DNA from 3 places in the Alkalihalobacterium sp. APHAB7 genome. Region 3 is predicted to be linked to each of the others. Evidence: riboswitches for the same ligand, from Rfam matches in the RefSeq annotation. Region 3 holds a riboswitch; each other region holds the start of a gene.
The links. A riboswitch is a leader RNA that binds a small molecule or an ion and turns the genes downstream of it on or off. The one in region 3 is predicted to bind lysine.
Positions count from the first base shown of each region.

Region 1: linked by a shared signal. The riboswitch ahead of ACNSTQ_RS22345 (aspartate kinase) and the one ahead of dapA (4-hydroxy-tetrahydrodipicolinate synthase) in region 3 are both predicted to bind lysine.
Region 2: linked by a shared signal. The riboswitch ahead of lysA (diaminopimelate decarboxylase) and the one ahead of dapA (4-hydroxy-tetrahydrodipicolinate synthase) in region 3 are both predicted to bind lysine.

Region 1 covers NZ_JBLWFS010000046.1:3,120-8,899, forward strand. Annotated here, with positions in the region: gene ACNSTQ_RS22330 (succinate dehydrogenase cytochrome b558 subunit) at 1-203, opposite strand, end outside; gene ACNSTQ_RS22335 (TrkH family potassium uptake protein) at 716-2,062, opposite strand; gene ACNSTQ_RS22340 (YslB family protein) at 2,197-2,619, shown strand; gene ACNSTQ_RS22345 (aspartate kinase) at 2,962-4,191, opposite strand; lysine riboswitch at 4,355-4,541, opposite strand; gene uvrC (excinuclease ABC subunit UvrC) at 4,605-5,780, opposite strand, start outside.
Region 2 covers NZ_JBLWFS010000019.1:29,453-35,232, forward strand. Annotated here, with positions in the region: gene lysA (diaminopimelate decarboxylase) at 233-1,552, opposite strand; lysine riboswitch at 1,754-1,933, opposite strand; gene ACNSTQ_RS16495 (spore germination protein) at 2,034-3,512, opposite strand; gene ACNSTQ_RS16500 (stage V sporulation protein AE) at 3,516-4,076, opposite strand; gene spoVAE (stage V sporulation protein AE) at 4,081-4,431, opposite strand; gene spoVAD (stage V sporulation protein AD) at 4,431-5,447, opposite strand; gene spoVAC (stage V sporulation protein AC) at 5,499-5,780, opposite strand, start outside.
Region 3 covers NZ_JBLWFS010000009.1:2,850-8,629, reverse strand. Annotated here, with positions in the region: gene dapA (4-hydroxy-tetrahydrodipicolinate synthase) at 69-956, opposite strand; lysine riboswitch at 1,067-1,247, opposite strand; gene ACNSTQ_RS10895 (YhcN/YlaJ family sporulation lipoprotein) at 1,530-2,132, shown strand; gene ACNSTQ_RS10890 (hypothetical protein) at 2,266-2,412, opposite strand; gene ACNSTQ_RS10885 (aspartyl-phosphate phosphatase Spo0E family protein) at 2,542-2,703, opposite strand; gene ACNSTQ_RS10880 (YhcN/YlaJ family sporulation lipoprotein) at 3,000-3,716, shown strand; gene ACNSTQ_RS10875 (hypothetical protein) at 3,786-4,349, opposite strand; gene ACNSTQ_RS10870 (YbgA family protein) at 4,700-5,671, shown strand.

The DNA.
Region 1 (5,780 bases), on a different contig from region 3:
AGTAATGGAATAAAGATTATAAAAATCTCTAAAAAATAACGAAATGGAAGATTTTCCATAAAATGAGATGCTTGGTTGAAAGCACTAGCACCTCTAGTAGCAAAATAATTAATAACTAAGTGTTGAACTAAGAATAATCCAACTGGAATGACACCCAATAAAGAGTGTAGCTTCCGATTCATAAACTCTCGATTTCCAGCCATACAAATGTCCCCCCACAAATTTTTTTGACTTTTAACATCTTGTCCTCTAGTTATCTCTTTTCTTTTCGCTTATAATGCTGTACCTCCCTACTTTGTTTTCGTAAAGCATTAATAAGATAAAATATGAAACTTTAGTAAAGTTTCTGTGAATATATTGCGACAAATTTATTTTACTCCCATCGACTTATATCGTCAAGAAAACGTATACAGGATATATTCAAAAAATTCAAATATAACCTTGAGTTAACTAGAATATAGGGTAAAAAAAGATAATTTAGTAGAAAACACACATCGTTCATCATGAATTATACGAGTTTCTTTTATTATTTTCTCATATTTTGAGCCGATTGTAATGAAAAATAAGAAAATAGTCTTAAATTTCTTAGCCTACTAAGTTATGGAAACTTCTAATGTTAAAGCAGAGTATTAAAAAGAGCCAAGCAAATGCCAGGCTCTATACTCTCTTAAATAACAGGTAAAGCTTTCTGTTTCAAAATGCTAACCTCATTCTATTATCCAATAATAATTCGCTCAGTTGGATATTTATAATGACTTTTTGTTTCCTTACGTCGAATAGAGAATAAGAATGCTACTAAACCTACCCTACCAATAAACATTAAAATCATTAATATAAATTGACTGGCAAAATTTAAGTCAGCTGTTATCCCCATCGAAAGCCCACACGTTCCGAAAGCCGAAGCTGTTTCAAAAATAATAGCCATTAACGGGACTTTTCCGCCTTCAAATGCTGAGATCAGAATGACCGCACTAAATAACAACAGTATAAATACACTTAATACAATAAAGGCTTTCTGACGATCTTCAGGATGAATTTCCCTGCCAAATACTTTAACATCCGATTTACCTAATGCGAAGCTCCAAATCGTTAAGAACATAACGGCAAGAGTCGTAGTACGAATTCCACCACCTACAGAAGAAGGACTTGCCCCTATGATCATAAGACCAGAAATAAATAATAATGTAGCTATGCTTAATTCTGACACATCCATTGTCGCTAAACCACCACTACGTGACGTTGCTGAGTTAAATAAAGAATAAAATAATTGCTGATGCCATGCCAGCCCTTCATAAAAATGGCCTAACTCAAGCAACCAGATCCCAATTACTCCAATAATAAACACCGCAAAGTACGTCGTTGTTGTAATTTTCGTAAATAAACTAAATTTAAAATTAGGGTTCTCTTTTGAGAAATATTCTCTGACTTCTAATAAAACTGGGAAGCCGATGGCACCAGCAAATATTAATAAGATAACAACTAGTTGAACATAGTAGTCATTTGCAAATGGGATGAGAGACTGACCTGTAATATCAAAACCGGCATTTGTAAATGCACTTAATGCCGCAAAGGCTCCTTGATAATACGCTTCCCCAACCGTATCAAAATAACGTATATAATATGTACCTAGAATAAGGGCTCCAATTACCTCAATGATTAAGGCTACAAATAAGATACCTCTCATTAAATTCACAAGACCCGAAAATGTATTTTGGTTTTGATCCACCATGATGAGCATACGTTGAGATAAGATAATTTTTTTCCCAAATAACATCCATACAAACGTTCCTAATGTCATGATCCCTATGCCACCTAATTGGATCGCTAACGCTAAGAAAAAAATTCCAAAATAACTGTATGTTTCTGAGACATTTACGACGGTTAACCCTGTTACACTAACTGCGCTAACAGAAGTAAACAATGCCTCTGAAAATTTAAGATTCACACCTTCCTGATGAGATATGGGAAGATACAAAAGGATACTGAACAGCATCATTGCAATAACATACGATAATAAAATAATTCGAAAAGGTGTTAGAAACTGATTCAGCGCTAATTTCATAAATTTACCTCCGCTTCGTTCGCGGTATAGTATACATGATTAATTTTATAAAGTAAATTTAAAATCCATCAAATTGAACATAGAGAAAAACAAAATGTGTGATTATAATAAATAATAAGAGAGGAGTTACATAGATGAAGAAAACTGAGCAAACTTTACTAAAAAGTGAACAGGTGATTCCTCTATTTGGACACCATTTAATTCGAAATGTTCTCATGTCTGATTTATTAGGTAAAGATCATGAAAATATCTTATATTGGGCTGGGAAAGGTATTGCACGACAGTATCCAAAAGAAAGTCTGGACGATATTATTGAGTTCTTTTCTACAGTTGGTTGGGGAGAATTGACTCTCACCAAAGAAAAAAAAGATGAGCTCATTTTAGAACTAATTTCGCCATTTCACCGTGAGAAAGTGCCTGTAACTTACCAACTAGAAGCTGGCTTTTTAGCAGAGCAAATTGAAAACCAGAAGAAACATATGACAGAAGCGATTGTTCAAGAAAAAAAAGACAAAGTACTTATCACGTTAAAATGGGATTTGAAGGACCCCATATAAGAAAGGCGCAGCGGCCGTTTGACGTCGTGTTAAAGGTGAGCCTTTAAGTTGTTTCGAGTGTTGCGTTTCGAAATTTAGTTTAGCGGACTCACAGGCCCTTATTCGTGTTGAAAATGTAGTAATTTTTAGTTTAGAGGACTCAGAGGCCCTTATTTACTACTATTTGTGATTTTTATCAGTGATTTTGATTAGATAGGGGCCTGTGAGTCCGGGAAATATCCAAACATGCGGATTTCGCTAAAATAAGGGCCTCTCAGTCCGCAAAAAAATAAGCACTATTAAAAGTCCCCACTTTCTGTCATAAAGACGATCAAAAGTGGGGACTCTTTATAAGGAAATCGTTTATACAGTTACTTCTTGCTCTTCTAATTGAAACGCTCTATGGAGTGCTTCCACAGCAGGAACCATAATTTCTTCTTCAACTAAGGCTGAAACCTTAATTTCTGATGTACTAACCATCTTAATTAGAATGTCATTTTCAGCTAGAATTTTGAACATTTGCGCTGCAACCCCCGGATTAGATATCATTCCGGATCCGATAATGGATACTTTTGCAAGATCACCTTCATGTGTTAATTCTGTAAACTGCAGTTCCTCTTTATGGTTGTTTAATACAGCCAACGCCTCATCTAATGAAGAACGGCTTGTTGAAAAAGAAATGCTTGTTTTTTCTTCAGCAGTTTGGTTTTGTATAATAATATCTACATTAATACCGTGTTCTGATAATATGCTAAATACATTTGACAGCGTTTCGATTAGGTTGGGCAACCCTGAAACAGTGATTTTCGTTACATCATTTTCAAATGCAATCCCGCGTACAATTAAATTTTGTTCCATTGAAACGTCCTCCTCAATTAACGTACCTACTTCCTCAACCATACTTGAGGCAACCATTAATTTCACTTGATAATTTTTTGCAAACTCCACAGCTCTAGGATGTAAAACCCCTGCTCCTAAATTGGCCATTTCTAACATTTCATCATAAGAAATCGAATGCAGCTTTCTCGCTCCGCTTATGAACCGTGGATCTGTCGTATACACTCCTGTAACATCTGTATAAATATCGCATCGCTCTGCTTTTAATGCAGCTGCTAACGCAACAGCAGTCGTATCGGAACCGCCTCTACCTAGCGTTGTAATTTCGCCGTCTTGTGACGCACCTTGAAACCCTGCTACAATCACAACATTGCCTAAAGATAACTGCGCTTGAATTTTTTCCGTTTGTATATCCAGTATTCTTGCATTACTATGACTGTCTTCTGTCACGATACCTGCTTGCCATCCTGTGTAAGATGTCGCACCGAGGCCTTTCTTTTGAAGTGCCATAGCAAGTAAAGAAATCGTCACTTGCTCACCGGTTGTAAGAAGCATATCCATTTCACGTTTGCTCGGTTTATCCGATATTTCACTTGCTAGTTTAACGAGTTGGTCTGTTGTTTTCCCCATTGCTGAAACGACAACAACTACTTCATGTCCTTGTGCTACTGTTTTAGCAACTCGTCCTGCAACGTGTTCAATTCTTTCGACTGTCCCTACAGACGTCCCGCCGTATTTTTGTACTATGATCGCCACTATGATTTCATCCTTTCTTGAAAAGACATTCAAAAAGTCCGCTTTTTGTCCTGCTTTTTGAATATAGATTTGTAACTGAGAAAGAAAACAAAAAAAGCAACAGAAAGGAAGAGTCCTCACTGTTGCTTGGAATACCAAAAAAGGTAATAGATGTTCCCTTGCTCCGTGAGATAGTTCTCCACACAACTTTTGGGTTGGTTGCGTGACAGCCTTGTACCTATTCAATACAAGTCCAGCAATAAGAGAGATGAGACTCTTAACGCTTCGGCGAATTCCCCTTTCAGCAAATGTCTATGGAACCCATCTTCCTCACTTTGCCTACTCTTGGTTTTCGCTCCTCTACCACCACTTCAAATTAGAAGTTCGGTATATTAAGTTGTTTTCATTTTAACAGAACATCGTGATACTGACAATTACTTTTTATCTTCATTACTATTTAATACACGTATGATTTCTGCTGCCACTTTTTCTGGAATAGCAATCTTTTTAAAGTCTTCGATGTTTGCTTCTTTCATTTTTTTTATCGAACCAAAATGTTTAAGAAGTTTCCGTCGTCTCTTTTCTCCTACTCCATCAATGTCATCTAAAATAGAAGAAAACATCGTTTTGCTTCGTGCCTGCCTGTGAAAAGTGATCGCAAACCGATGAACTTCATCTTGAATCCTTTGCAATAAATAAAATTCATGACTGTCTCTTTGTAATGGTACTACTTCAGGTGGATCTCCCATGAGAAGTTGAGATGTACGGTGCTTTTCATCTTTAGCTAAACCACATACAGGAATTGTGAGACCGAGCTGATCCTCTAGGACGCTTTGAGCGGCTGCAATTTGTCCTTTTCCTCCATCGATAACAATTAGATCTGGAAATGGACCATTTTCTTTTAACAGCCTTGAATAACGGCGGTAAACGACCTCTCGCATCGAAGCGTAATCATCAGGGCCTTCAACATCTTTTACTTTATACTTTCGGTAGTCCTTTTTACTAGGCTTCCCATCTATAAATGAAATCATTGCTGACACTGGATCAGTTCCTTGAATGTTCGAGTTATCAAATGCCTCAATCCGGTATGGTGTAGAAATACCTAATGCTTTCCCTAAATTTTCAACCGCCTTTATCGTCCGTTCTTCATTTCGTTCAATAATTGCAAATTTCTCTTTTAATGCTGCTTCTGCATTCTTTTGAGCTAGGTTCAGAAGGTCTTTCTTATTACCTCTTTTCGGTTGTTGGACTTTTACCGACAACAGTTGCTCCACTAAATCGGCCTCGATTTCTTCAGGCACTAAAATTTCTGACGGTTTAACATGTTCTTTTTTTAAATAAAACTGACCAATAAACGTTAAGACATCGTCAAGCGGCTCTTGATAGAATGGAAAAATTGAAACATCCCTCTCTATCAACTTTCCTTGTCTCACAAAAAACACTTGAACACACATCCAGCCTTTATCGTAGGCATAAGCAAACACATCGCGGTCGATTCTGTCGTTAATTGACATTTTTTGTTTCTCCATGATCGTTTGCATTTGCTGAATTAAATCTCTTAATTCTTTAGCACGCTCAAAATTCAAGTCTTCTGCTGCTTTATTCATTTT
Region 2 (5,780 bases), on a different contig from region 3:
CTAGATATAATTCTAAAATCGAGCGGCTGAAGAAGACGACTCAACAAAGGTAAAGTTCACAGTTTCATAAATTAACAGTTAGAAAGAATTGGACAGTAAAATTTAAAAAATAAGACAATAAATACAGAAAAACGGACTATAAAACATCATATGAACACATTCAATAAGATCATGGCCTCCACAGAAAAAATCCACTCTCTTACAACCGCAGAGAGTGGATTTTATTATTTTATTACACTTTTTCTTTCGTATTTAACGGCAAATCAAAACGAACTAAATCTTCATACGTTTCTCTTTCAACCACTAATTGCGCATCTCCATCTTCTACAAATACAACTGCCGGACGAGGAATTCGGTTATAATTATTAGCCATGGAATACCCGTACGCGCCTGTACAAAAAACAGCTAATACATCTTTATGATTGGCTTTCGGAAGCGGTAAATCCCAAATGAGCATATCACCGCTCTCACAGCACTTACCAGCTATCGAATACTTCGTTTCCACTTGATCATTAGCACGATTAGCAAGAATTCCTTCGTACTTCGCTTGATATAAGGCTGGGCGAAGGTTATCTGTCATTCCACCATCAACTGAAAGGTAATGACGGACATTAGGAATATCCTTTTGTGAACCTAATGTATATAGAGTTGTTCCCGCGTCACCAACTAGTGATCGACCTGGCTCAATCCAAATTTCCGGCATTGATAAATTCAATTTATTCACATGATGTTGAACAGCTTCAATCGTAGCTTTTACATAATCACCAACCGGTAATGGTTCATCGCCTTCAATATAACGAATACCAAAACCTCCACCTAAATTTAATACTTTTAAGTCAAAGTTTAATGACTTAGACCAATTTTCAATATAAGTGTAAAGCTTTTCAACAGCCAAGACAAATCCAGTCGTTTCAAAAATTTGTGAACCTATATGGCAATGAATTCCTAGTAATTCAAGTTGCTCACAATCCAAAGCCCACTCAATTGCCCGATCTACTTGCCCGCTTAACAAATCAAATCCGAATTTAGAGTCTTCCTGACCTGTAGTAATATAATCATGTGTATGTGCTTCTACACCTGGAGTTGTTCTTAATAATATAGATACTTTACGTTGATGTGTATTTGCTGCTTGCTTTAATAATTCTAATTCATAAAAATTATCTACTACAAAACAACCTATGTTTGCACGAACAGCCATATCTATTTCTTCTGGACTTTTATTATTCCCATGAAAGTGAACACGCTCCATAGGAAAGCCAGCAATCATTGCCGTATACAGTTCCCCACCTGAAACGACATCTAAGCTTAGATCTAATTCATTTGCGAGTTGAACCATTGCAACACAGCTAAATGCTTTACTAGCATAAGCAACTTGACTTCTTACATCTAAATCATTAAATGCCGTTTTAAATGCTTTTGCCTTCTGTCGAATGAGTGAAACATCATAAACAAACAGAGGAGTTCCGTATTGCTTCGCAAGTTCAACTGTATCAATTCCACCAATTTCCAGGTGGCCAATGTCATTAACTCTACTTGTACCATGTAAGTGCATCGTTTCTCTCTCCTATCTTCGCATCAACTAACAATCTACAACATATAAAAATATTCCTTCTATATATGAGAGATTGGAGATCCGTTTTATATTCTAATTGTATAAATGAAAGGTGAGATACCTACCTATTTGGTTAATAAAAAAACAGCTAATGTAGTTACACTAGCTGTTATGACCGAGCCATAGCAAGAGTAACCTCATTTGTAGAATAGTACTCCACTGTATTTAACAGTGACAGTGTGTCACTTTTTTAATGACACCCCAGTAAAAGAATAGGATGGTACCACTCTTTCACTTCGGCAAATCGACCTTTCTGCCTGAATCATCGCTTCCATCTCGCTCTTCAGACATACTCATTCTCACTGCACCTCTACCCCGTGTTTCATAAAGAAATGAGGGACTTATACAATTAATAGGTACACTTTATCATAATCCTTGCTAAGTGGCAACATTGTTAACGATATGTCTTATACATATTAATTTATGATTGTTTAATCGGATCCTTTGGACTGACTATGCTAGGACGCCGTTTAACGGACGGCACAGAAACTCGAACGAGAATTTGCCAAAAGGCAGCTGGATTAAATGGCAATAATGGCCATAAATATGGTTTATTTAAAGATTTTATCATCGTTAGAAGTAAAATAAATATCGTTGAAGCAATAACAAATCCTGGTAATTTAAAGATAGCTACAACTAACAATAATGCTAACCTTGCTACTTTCATCGCTATCCCTAATTCATAACTCGGTGTAGCAAATGTTCCAATCGCTCCTAAAGCGACGTATAAAATGACTTCTGGCACAAACAATCCTACATTAATTGCAATTTCACCTATTAATAATGCCGCAACTAACCCTAATGCGGTTGCTAAAGGGGACGGAGTATGGATGGCGGCCATCCTCAGTAATTCTATTCCAAGTTCAGCAAGTACAATTTGTACAAAAACAGGAACATTCGTTGTTTCATTTGGACCAATAAATTCCAACATCTCTGGTAATAAATTTGGTTGCATAACAAACAACAACCAAAGCGGAAGAATAAACAAAGCTAAGATCATTCCTGAAAAACGAACCCATCTTAAAAAGGTTCCTATAGCAGGAGCTTGTCGGTATTCTTCAGCATGTTGAACATGATGAAATAACGTAGTAGGTGTAATAATGACACTCGGTGATGTATCGACGGTTATAATAACGTGTCCTTCAAATAAATGAGTGGCTGCAACATCTGGTCTTTCCGTATACCGTACAAGCGGGAATGGATTAAAGCCTTGTTTAACAATATATTCTTCAACCACTTTATCTGCCATAGTTAGTCCGTCTATTTGTATGGACTCTAACTCTTTTTTTATTATTTTCACGAGATCGGGATCAGCTACATCCTCGATATAAGAAATACACACATCCGTTTTTGAACGGACACCAACTTGCATAATTTCGTTACGTAATCGCTCATCTCGAATCCTTCTTCGCGTTAACGCTGTGTTCTGAATGATGTTTTCTGTATATCCATCACGAGCACCTCTTACTACCCGTTCCGTATCCGGTTCATCAGGTCCTCTACCAGGATAACTTCTTACATCAATAACAAACGCTTCATCTTCACCCTCTAGTAGAATGAAGATCAATCCAGATAACATTTGCGTAATCGCATCATCAATGGTTTTAACCGTTTCAACTTGTTGATGAACTAGATGATTTTCTATCATTTGTTTTGCATTTGTTATTTTTTCATTTTTTCCGTCAAGTCTGCTTAATTCTTTAAACAATTCAATGATAAATTGTGTATCACACAAGCCATTAACAAAATACACTTGAATTTGCTTTCCTAAAATATTAAATTTTCGAATTCCAACATCGAAGCTTGTACCGATACCTATACGACTTTTTATAGCCGTTTCATTATCAAATATATTATTAGTGATTGGTTGCTTTTCAGGGTTAATTAAATTTTTACTCATTCTTCATCCCCTCCGTTCTAAAATAAGTTCAACTGCCTTCCTCGTAATTGGCGATCCTTTTTCAACCGTATCAAAACCTCCCATTTTTCCAATATCACCAACACCGACAACGATAGGAATTTCCAATTCATCTAAAATATAGACAGTATCGCCATCTATTCTCCCTAATTCAATATCTTGTAATCCATTTTTATCAACACCAAATTCTGTTAAATTTCCAAACCTGTCAATTGAAACATCAACCTTTGTCCATTCTGCAAAGTGAGTATGTGATGCGACAGCTATAGCACCAATCACCTCAACCGTTGGGTCACTTGCTACATATCTTAATGCTTGTTCTCCTGGACCTTCCATTTTATAACCACAGTCATCAAACATAACAAGGATTGGATCATAGGGAGTTTTATGGATTAAGTCTACTAATTCTTGCCCACCTAAAACTGAAGGGTTTCCTGCTGAACTAGAAATACACCTGCCGCCAATTTCTTTGGCAACATGTTGAACTGCCTTTTTAGCTGATTCGTCTCCATCGGTAATTAAAATCACTTTTTTTCGTGGTTTCATCCTATTACCCCTTAGGTTTAAAAATAACAGCAACTAAAAATCCAAATAAAATTGCCGTGGAAATACCGACAGAAGTGACTTCAAAAATCCCCATACCTACCCCTAAAAATCCATAACGTTCAGCTTCTGTCATTGCACCATGGACTAAAGAGTGTCCAAAACTGGTAATTGGTACTGTTGCTCCAGCTCCCGCAAAATCGATGAGTCTGTCATATAAATGAAATCCATCTAATAGAGCTCCAGCAACGACTAAAGTACTCATCATATGTGAAGGTGTCATCTTAAAAACATCCAGAAGTATTTGCCCAATGAAACAAATGAACCCACCTACTGCAAATGCAATGATATACTCCATCATTGCTCAACCACCTCTGATTCAAAAACAACACCATGAGCAATACAAGGTATTGACTCTTTTTGCTGCATCATTGTTGGACTCATTAATGCTCCCGTCGCAACGACAAGCATTCGTTTCAATTTCCCTAATTGCATTTGTTTTATTAAGTGTCCATATGTAACGACAGCCGGGCAAGCACATCCGCTACCTCCTGCAAATACAGGTTGATCTCTACTAAAAATCATCACACCGCAATCTTGATGTTTATTTTTTAGTTTAATTCCCTGCTCTCGCAGGAGCTCTTTAAGTACCTTACTTCCTATTGTTGATAGGTCACCTGTGACAATTAAATCGTAATCCTCTTCAGACCTACCCGTTTCCTTAAAGTGAGTTAATATGGTATCCACCGCTGCTGGTACCATCGCCGTTCCCATATTGAAAGGGTCTTTTATCCCCATATCAACAACCCTCCCAATTGTTGCGTGCGTAACTCTAATAGTTGAAGGTTTTTTGCTAAGAAGTACTGCACCTGCACCAGTCACCGTAAAAGTGGTCGTGTCTGGCTTTTGTCCCCCAAATTCAGTCGGATAACGAAATTGCCGTTCTGCTGTAGCATTATGACTGCTCGTTGCAGCAATTACTCGGTTGCCAAATCCACCACTAATTAAGGAAGCACCTATCGCAACAGTCTCCATCGCAGTAGCACAAGCTGAAAATGCTCCTAAATAGGGGATCTTCATTTGTCTAGCTACATAGTTTGATGTAACATTCTGATTGAGCAGATCACCAGCCAACATTAAACTAATTTCCCTTTCTTTTTTGTTAGCTCTTTGTAAACAGATTGAAATGGCATCTGTCATTAATCGGCGTTCAGCTAATTCCCAGTTATCTTCACCACAATATAGATTGTCATAACACTTATCGAAACTGTCATTCAATGGGCCATTGCTTTCATAAGGTCCAACCGCTGTACCCACTGCTTCTACAAAAATATCCTCCTTAAAGTGCCATGTTTGTTGCTGATTGATATTCATTTGATTTCTCCAATTCTTTTGAGTTTGGAAAGAAGGCTTCTATTAGCCCTCTTAGGTAATTAACGTTTGAACTAACAACCTTGTTAATCCTACTAAGTAAGCAGAAACAACTCCAAACGCAATAACAGCACCCGCTATACGAAACATATTAGCTCCAATTCCAAGTACAAGTCCTTCACTACGATGTTCTAAAGCCGCACTTGCTATTGCATTTGCAAAACCAGTAACAGGTACGAGTGCACCTGCACCTGCAAATTGGCCAAGTCGATCAAAAAAACCTAAACCTGTCATTAAAGCTGCAATTAAGATTAAAGTAGCAATCATAGGACTTAC
Region 3 (5,780 bases):
GAGGAACCTCATTAGGTCATCTCGGGGTTTTAGTGATTAGGTAAAAGTTGCCCTATTTAAGCCATTTTTTATCCAACATTGTAAGAAACTTCAGGAAGAATGGTCGTTCGTAATTGTTGTTCTTCTTCTTCTGTTAAAGGAACGAGAGGAAGGCGAACTGAACCTACCGTAATTCCTTTCATATTTAACGCTGCTTTAACTGGTGATGGACTAGGTGCTGTAAATAGTGATTTCATTAATGGTAATAAGGTGCGGTGTTGTTCTGCAGCTTCATATACATTTCCTTTCAGGAAGCTTGTTACCATGTTTTGCATTTCATTCCCGATAATATGGGCAGAAACCGAGACAATGCCTGTACCTCCAATTGATAAGATCGGTAATGTTAGACTATCATCTCCACTATAGAGACTAAAGTTGCTATCTGTTTCACTAATAATCTTCGCCATTGCTTCTAAGTCACCGCTTGCTTCTTTAGTTGCAACGATATTAGGAATGAACGATAAACGGACAGTTGTTTCTACCGAGATGTTAACAGCGCTGCGCCCAGGAATGTTGTAGATCATAACAGGCAATTTCGTTTGCTCAGCGATCGCTTTAAAGTGTTGATAAAGTCCTTCTTGAGAAGGTTTATTATAATAAGGGGCTACGAGCATGATGCCATTGACACCAATTTCTTCTGCTTGTTTTGTTAGTTCAATTGATGCTGATGTACTGTTTGAACCTGTTCCTGCAATGACAGGTACTCGACCATTTACAACCTGAACTACCTGTTTGAAAAGTGTTAATTTTTCTTCTGTAGACAAAGTAGGTGATTCACCTGTAGTTCCTGCGACAACAAGTCCGTCGGAACCATTCGCGATCAGGTGATTTACTAATTGCTCGGTAGCTTGTAGATCGAGATTTCCATATACGTCAAACGGTGTAACCATAGCTGTTAAGACTTTTCCAAAATTCATTTTATTTTCCCCCTTAGTGCATTTCAAAATACAAATGTAATAACAATAAAAAGCAACAATGAGAAGAGCTGCTCATTGTTGCTAGGAATGACAATTAGACATTTATCCTTGCGTAAGATAGCCCTCCATATAGTATGTACTATATGACAGTACTGCATTTATTCAATACAGAACCAGCCCTTGGTTAGTATGAGAACCGTAGACTTCGGCAAATCCCCCTTTCAACAATGTTCAATAGAGCTCATCCTCCTCCCATTGCTTACTCATGGTTTTTGCACCTCTATCCTCACTTCAATTAGAAGTAAAGAATATTCATTTGTTGTGTCTACCTTAACAAATTGTTGAATTGATTGCAATGGTTAATCGAAAATTCTTTTAGGTTTTCTAAAAATCTCCATTCCCCCCTGGATGTATCTATAGTCAACATCGATTTGGCGCACGATCTTTCAGTTATTAAGGCGAGGCTCGTTTCAAAACGTTGCTTTAACACTGCTGTTTTTGCAATTTCCTATAGTTTACAGGGGTATTATGTTGATAAAAATTAAACGATAATAAAAGAAAGGGGAGTGTACCGTGAAAAAAGTATGTTTCTGCTTTTTATCGTTAATGGCTTTTGTTATTGTTTTAACTGCTTGTGGTACAGGGGCAGGAGTTCAACAAAATGAACAAAGAATTCAGAAAATCCGTGAAGAACAACAAGTTCCCGAGTTAGATCCGGAGATGGCTATTGATGGGAGAACTCCATTAGTAAGTAGACAACTTATTACGTCTAGAAGAAATACAGGTCACGGGACAAACACTAGAACTGATAATGCGGATTACATTGAATTTTATAATGGAAACAGGCCTTTAACGAAGCAACTGTTGCAATTAGAAGAAGTTGATGACGCACATGTATATATACAAGGGAGAATAGTCTTAGTAAGTGTTTATACAACCGAAGAGTGGAACGATGAAATAGAAAACAAGGTGGAAGAAACAGTACATTCATCTATCGCAAATGATGTTGAAATTCGTGTCATTCACGATGACCAAGGGTTTTCCGAATTCCAAAGACAACTGTATAATTTGAGAGAGGGAGCTCCTTATGAAGAAGGTATAGAAGCTGAAAATTTTATGAGGGACCTTGGTAGAATTTTGCAACGTCCATTTGAACGTGGGAAAGTAATTAATTAATGTCTTCTAAAGTGCCAGAACACTAGTACTTATAAAGAAAAATTGGTCAGTTTCTTTATAAGTGTAAAAGTTGCTGGCACTTTTTGTTTGTAGAATTAGCAACTATGATATTTTTATTTGTTGTTTTTCGTCTTCAAGTTGCCATCAGCATAAACAAGGTGGTATATGTACTTCTAATGATACACTCGATCTCTTCTTGTGTTTGATAAGAGATTTTGACGCCATCCATTAGTTGAAGACGTATAAGAATTTCTTGACAAGCTATTTTTACACCGTCCACAGATAACTCCTTACACATCGAAGTAGAAGAAAGTACTTACTTTTAAACAAAGGGTTAATTATATAAGTATAGTGGTAAAGATGCTTTTTTTTAACAATAGTAGCTGTGCAAGGTAAACAATAATTGGTGCTATTTGGCCATCTTCACATTCATACAGGTATTCTGCTGGGCCAGGTTCAATAACTTGTCCAATTCTTGACTACACTTAACCGTTGCCTCGGAAGTATAGCCATACTTTTCAGCTAGTAAGATCATCTGACTTCTTTTTCGTTCAATCGCATATAATAACATTTCTTCCACTCCATTTTTCATCAATATTAATTTTTGTGTAAACTTATGGTCTGACTGCTACTATGTGAGAAAGTTTGAATTTATTTTACACACAACGACAATTATACGTATTTTTAGTGATAATTAAATACATTCCCTAAAAGTAGTCATGAACTTTTATAAAAAACAACAAATCGACAAGATATGAGTATATTTCTATAAGTTTTTCTCTTGTAAAGAAACAATTTCCGCTAACTTCTTCTCATGAAATCGACTAATTGTACACAACTTATAAGTAATAAGAAAGGAGAATTATGATGAAAAAACTAACCTTGGTTATCGTCATGCTTATGTTGTTCTTAGCGATGTTCTCCGGATGTGGCGTTGTGGAACAGAAGCACCCAATGGGGGCAAATCATTTTCGTGAAGAGGGGTTTAGTGGTTTTGGAACCAATCAAGCTAGAAATCATGAAGGTCCTATAAGTGATATGATGGTTCCCGATGGTGTACCAAAGGGGCGTACCGATCGAGCACAACCGATTGCTGAAAATAATATGTATTATACAAGCGAACGTAATTTAGGGTTTAAAACACAAGGTACAAATCGAAGCGGAGCAAGGATTTACAATAATATTCCTAATACAATAAGAGGAAAGTATGTGCTTGGGGATCGTCCTCATTTAAGACATAAGCAAATTGATAACGAAAAGCTTCAAAATCTTGATACTAAGGATTCCATTCGACAAAGATTGTTAGCAATCGAGAATATCAACGAAGTTTATGTGCTCCCCCATGAAGGTGTGTTGCTAATTGGTATTGAGTCACCAGAACAAAATCGACCGAAGCTTATTCAAGAAGTTGAAGAAGAGCTATCTGAAGTGGTTGATCTAGATCGAGTGCGTATCGCTACAGATCGAAGAAATGTAAATCGTATTCGTGCAGCACTTGAAGGGAACGATATTGCCGAGCCGTTCCAAGGAATTGGTGGCCAACTATCAGAAATTAGAAAAAACATCTTCCCAAGACCTGAATAATAACCTTAAACGGTGCCAGGTACCTTCATCACTTTAATGTAGTGAAGGTGCCTGGCACTGTAATTTTTTTTATTTAATACCTTGTTCTTCGAGTACGCCTTTATATTCACGCTCCATGGACTTTACGGCAATAATACTATTTTCGTAATATAATCGAGCTCTTCTAAAGTAGACCTCATCATTTAAGTCCATATCCTCTAAACTTTTCATAAGAGAGTCAAGTTCAAGGAGGGTACTACTATGTACTGTATAAAGATTTTCGAACTCTGGAGGTGTATCTAAACTAATGATATACTCACTCCAATCCTGAGCCTTTCGAACGTGTTCTCGAGCATCACGGACATCCTTTTCTGTTGGTTTTTCAGTGTAGAACAAATTATTTAACGGTTCTAGGTGAGCGTATAATTGGTTTAAGTAAAATCCAAATTCTGAAGCATAGGAAACAGCACTCTGAGTTACATCTCTTCTTGTTTTATTTTGGTCTTTATTTGAAGGGTGGAGCGGTTCAATCCCATCAGTAGCTCGCATATGTTGTTTTTCTATACTTTGTGTAATATCTTCAGGACGATCCTGGCAGCCTATAAATGTAGACATCGTAACGGTTATGAGAATTAATAAGGCAATTTTGTGCATAAGTAATTAATCTCCTTTGCAATAAAAATAATCAGACAGTTTCCATTTTGAAATTATCGGAGGTAATCATTGGATTTCGACCAAAAATCGTATAAATTAAACTTAATGCTTGTCATTTTCTTCTTCGATTATTATCCTTTTTCCAGTACAATTTTATACATTAGTACTAAAAGAATTTAGAGCATCAAATCCTTAGGAAAAAAGTATAGGCACTGTTTTGATAATAGGGGAGACCACTTATCAAACATTAAATGAAGAATTTGCATTTTAAAATTAGGATTACATACTCTAATAAAACGTTGCGATAACAGGTAAGTTTAATGAATTAACTAGAATAGGTTGGTGGATGTATGAAAGAGTTTTGTAAACCAAAAGTTGTGGTCAGTCAATGTATTGAATTTTCTGCTTGCCGCTATAATGGAGATAAATTAACGGACCAAACTGTACATAATTTAAAGCCGTATGTTGAATTCATTCCTGTATGTCCAGAAGTCGAAATCGGTTTAGGAACACCTCGAGAAGTTATTCGTCTTGTTGCTGAAGGTGAAAAAGACCGTTTGGTACAACCGAAAACAGGAAAAGATTTGACAACAGATATGGAAGAATTTGCAGATAGCTTTTTAGATGAGTTAAAAGATGTTGATGGATTTATTCTGAAAAATCGCTCACCTAGTTGTGGAATCACAGATGTAAAAGTGTATTCAGGTTTAGAAAAGTCACCGACTGTTCGAACGAGTAGTGGTGCGTTTACAGCGAAAGTACTACAGTATTATCCGAAAACATCAATTGAAGATGAAGGAAGACTAAAAAACTTTAAGATCCGGGAACACTATTTAACGAAATTATTTACGACGACAGAGTTTAAAAAGGTAAAATCATCCTTAAAACTAAGTCAACTCAATGATTTTCATAAGAAAAATAAATATTTATTTATGGCATATAACCAAAAAAGGTTAAAACTTCTCGGACAAATCCTAAGTAATAAAGATAAAAGATCCATTGAAGAAACGTTTAGTTTATATGAAGATGAATTGTATCAGCTTTTTAGTCGGATTCCTCGATACACCTCAAACATCAATGTCTGCCAGCGCATATTCGGCTATTTTTCTCCAAATTTATCAACGAAAGAAAAGGAATACTTTTTATCGACATTAGAAAAGTATCGTGAAAAGAAACTTCCTATTAGTAGCGTTGTAAGTATTTTAAAAGCATGGGCGTATCGATTTGAAAATGATTATATGCTCGAACAAACATTTTTTGAGCCATACCCTGAAGAACTTGTTGAAATTAGCGATTCAGGAAAAGGAAGAAACTACAGTTGAGGTTAATTGAGAAAATGTGACACTAATGTAATGGGTTAATAAGGTATCGAGGAGGGATTATTGAATAGGACATACAAAACGGAGGTGCTAATCATAGTATGATTAGCAC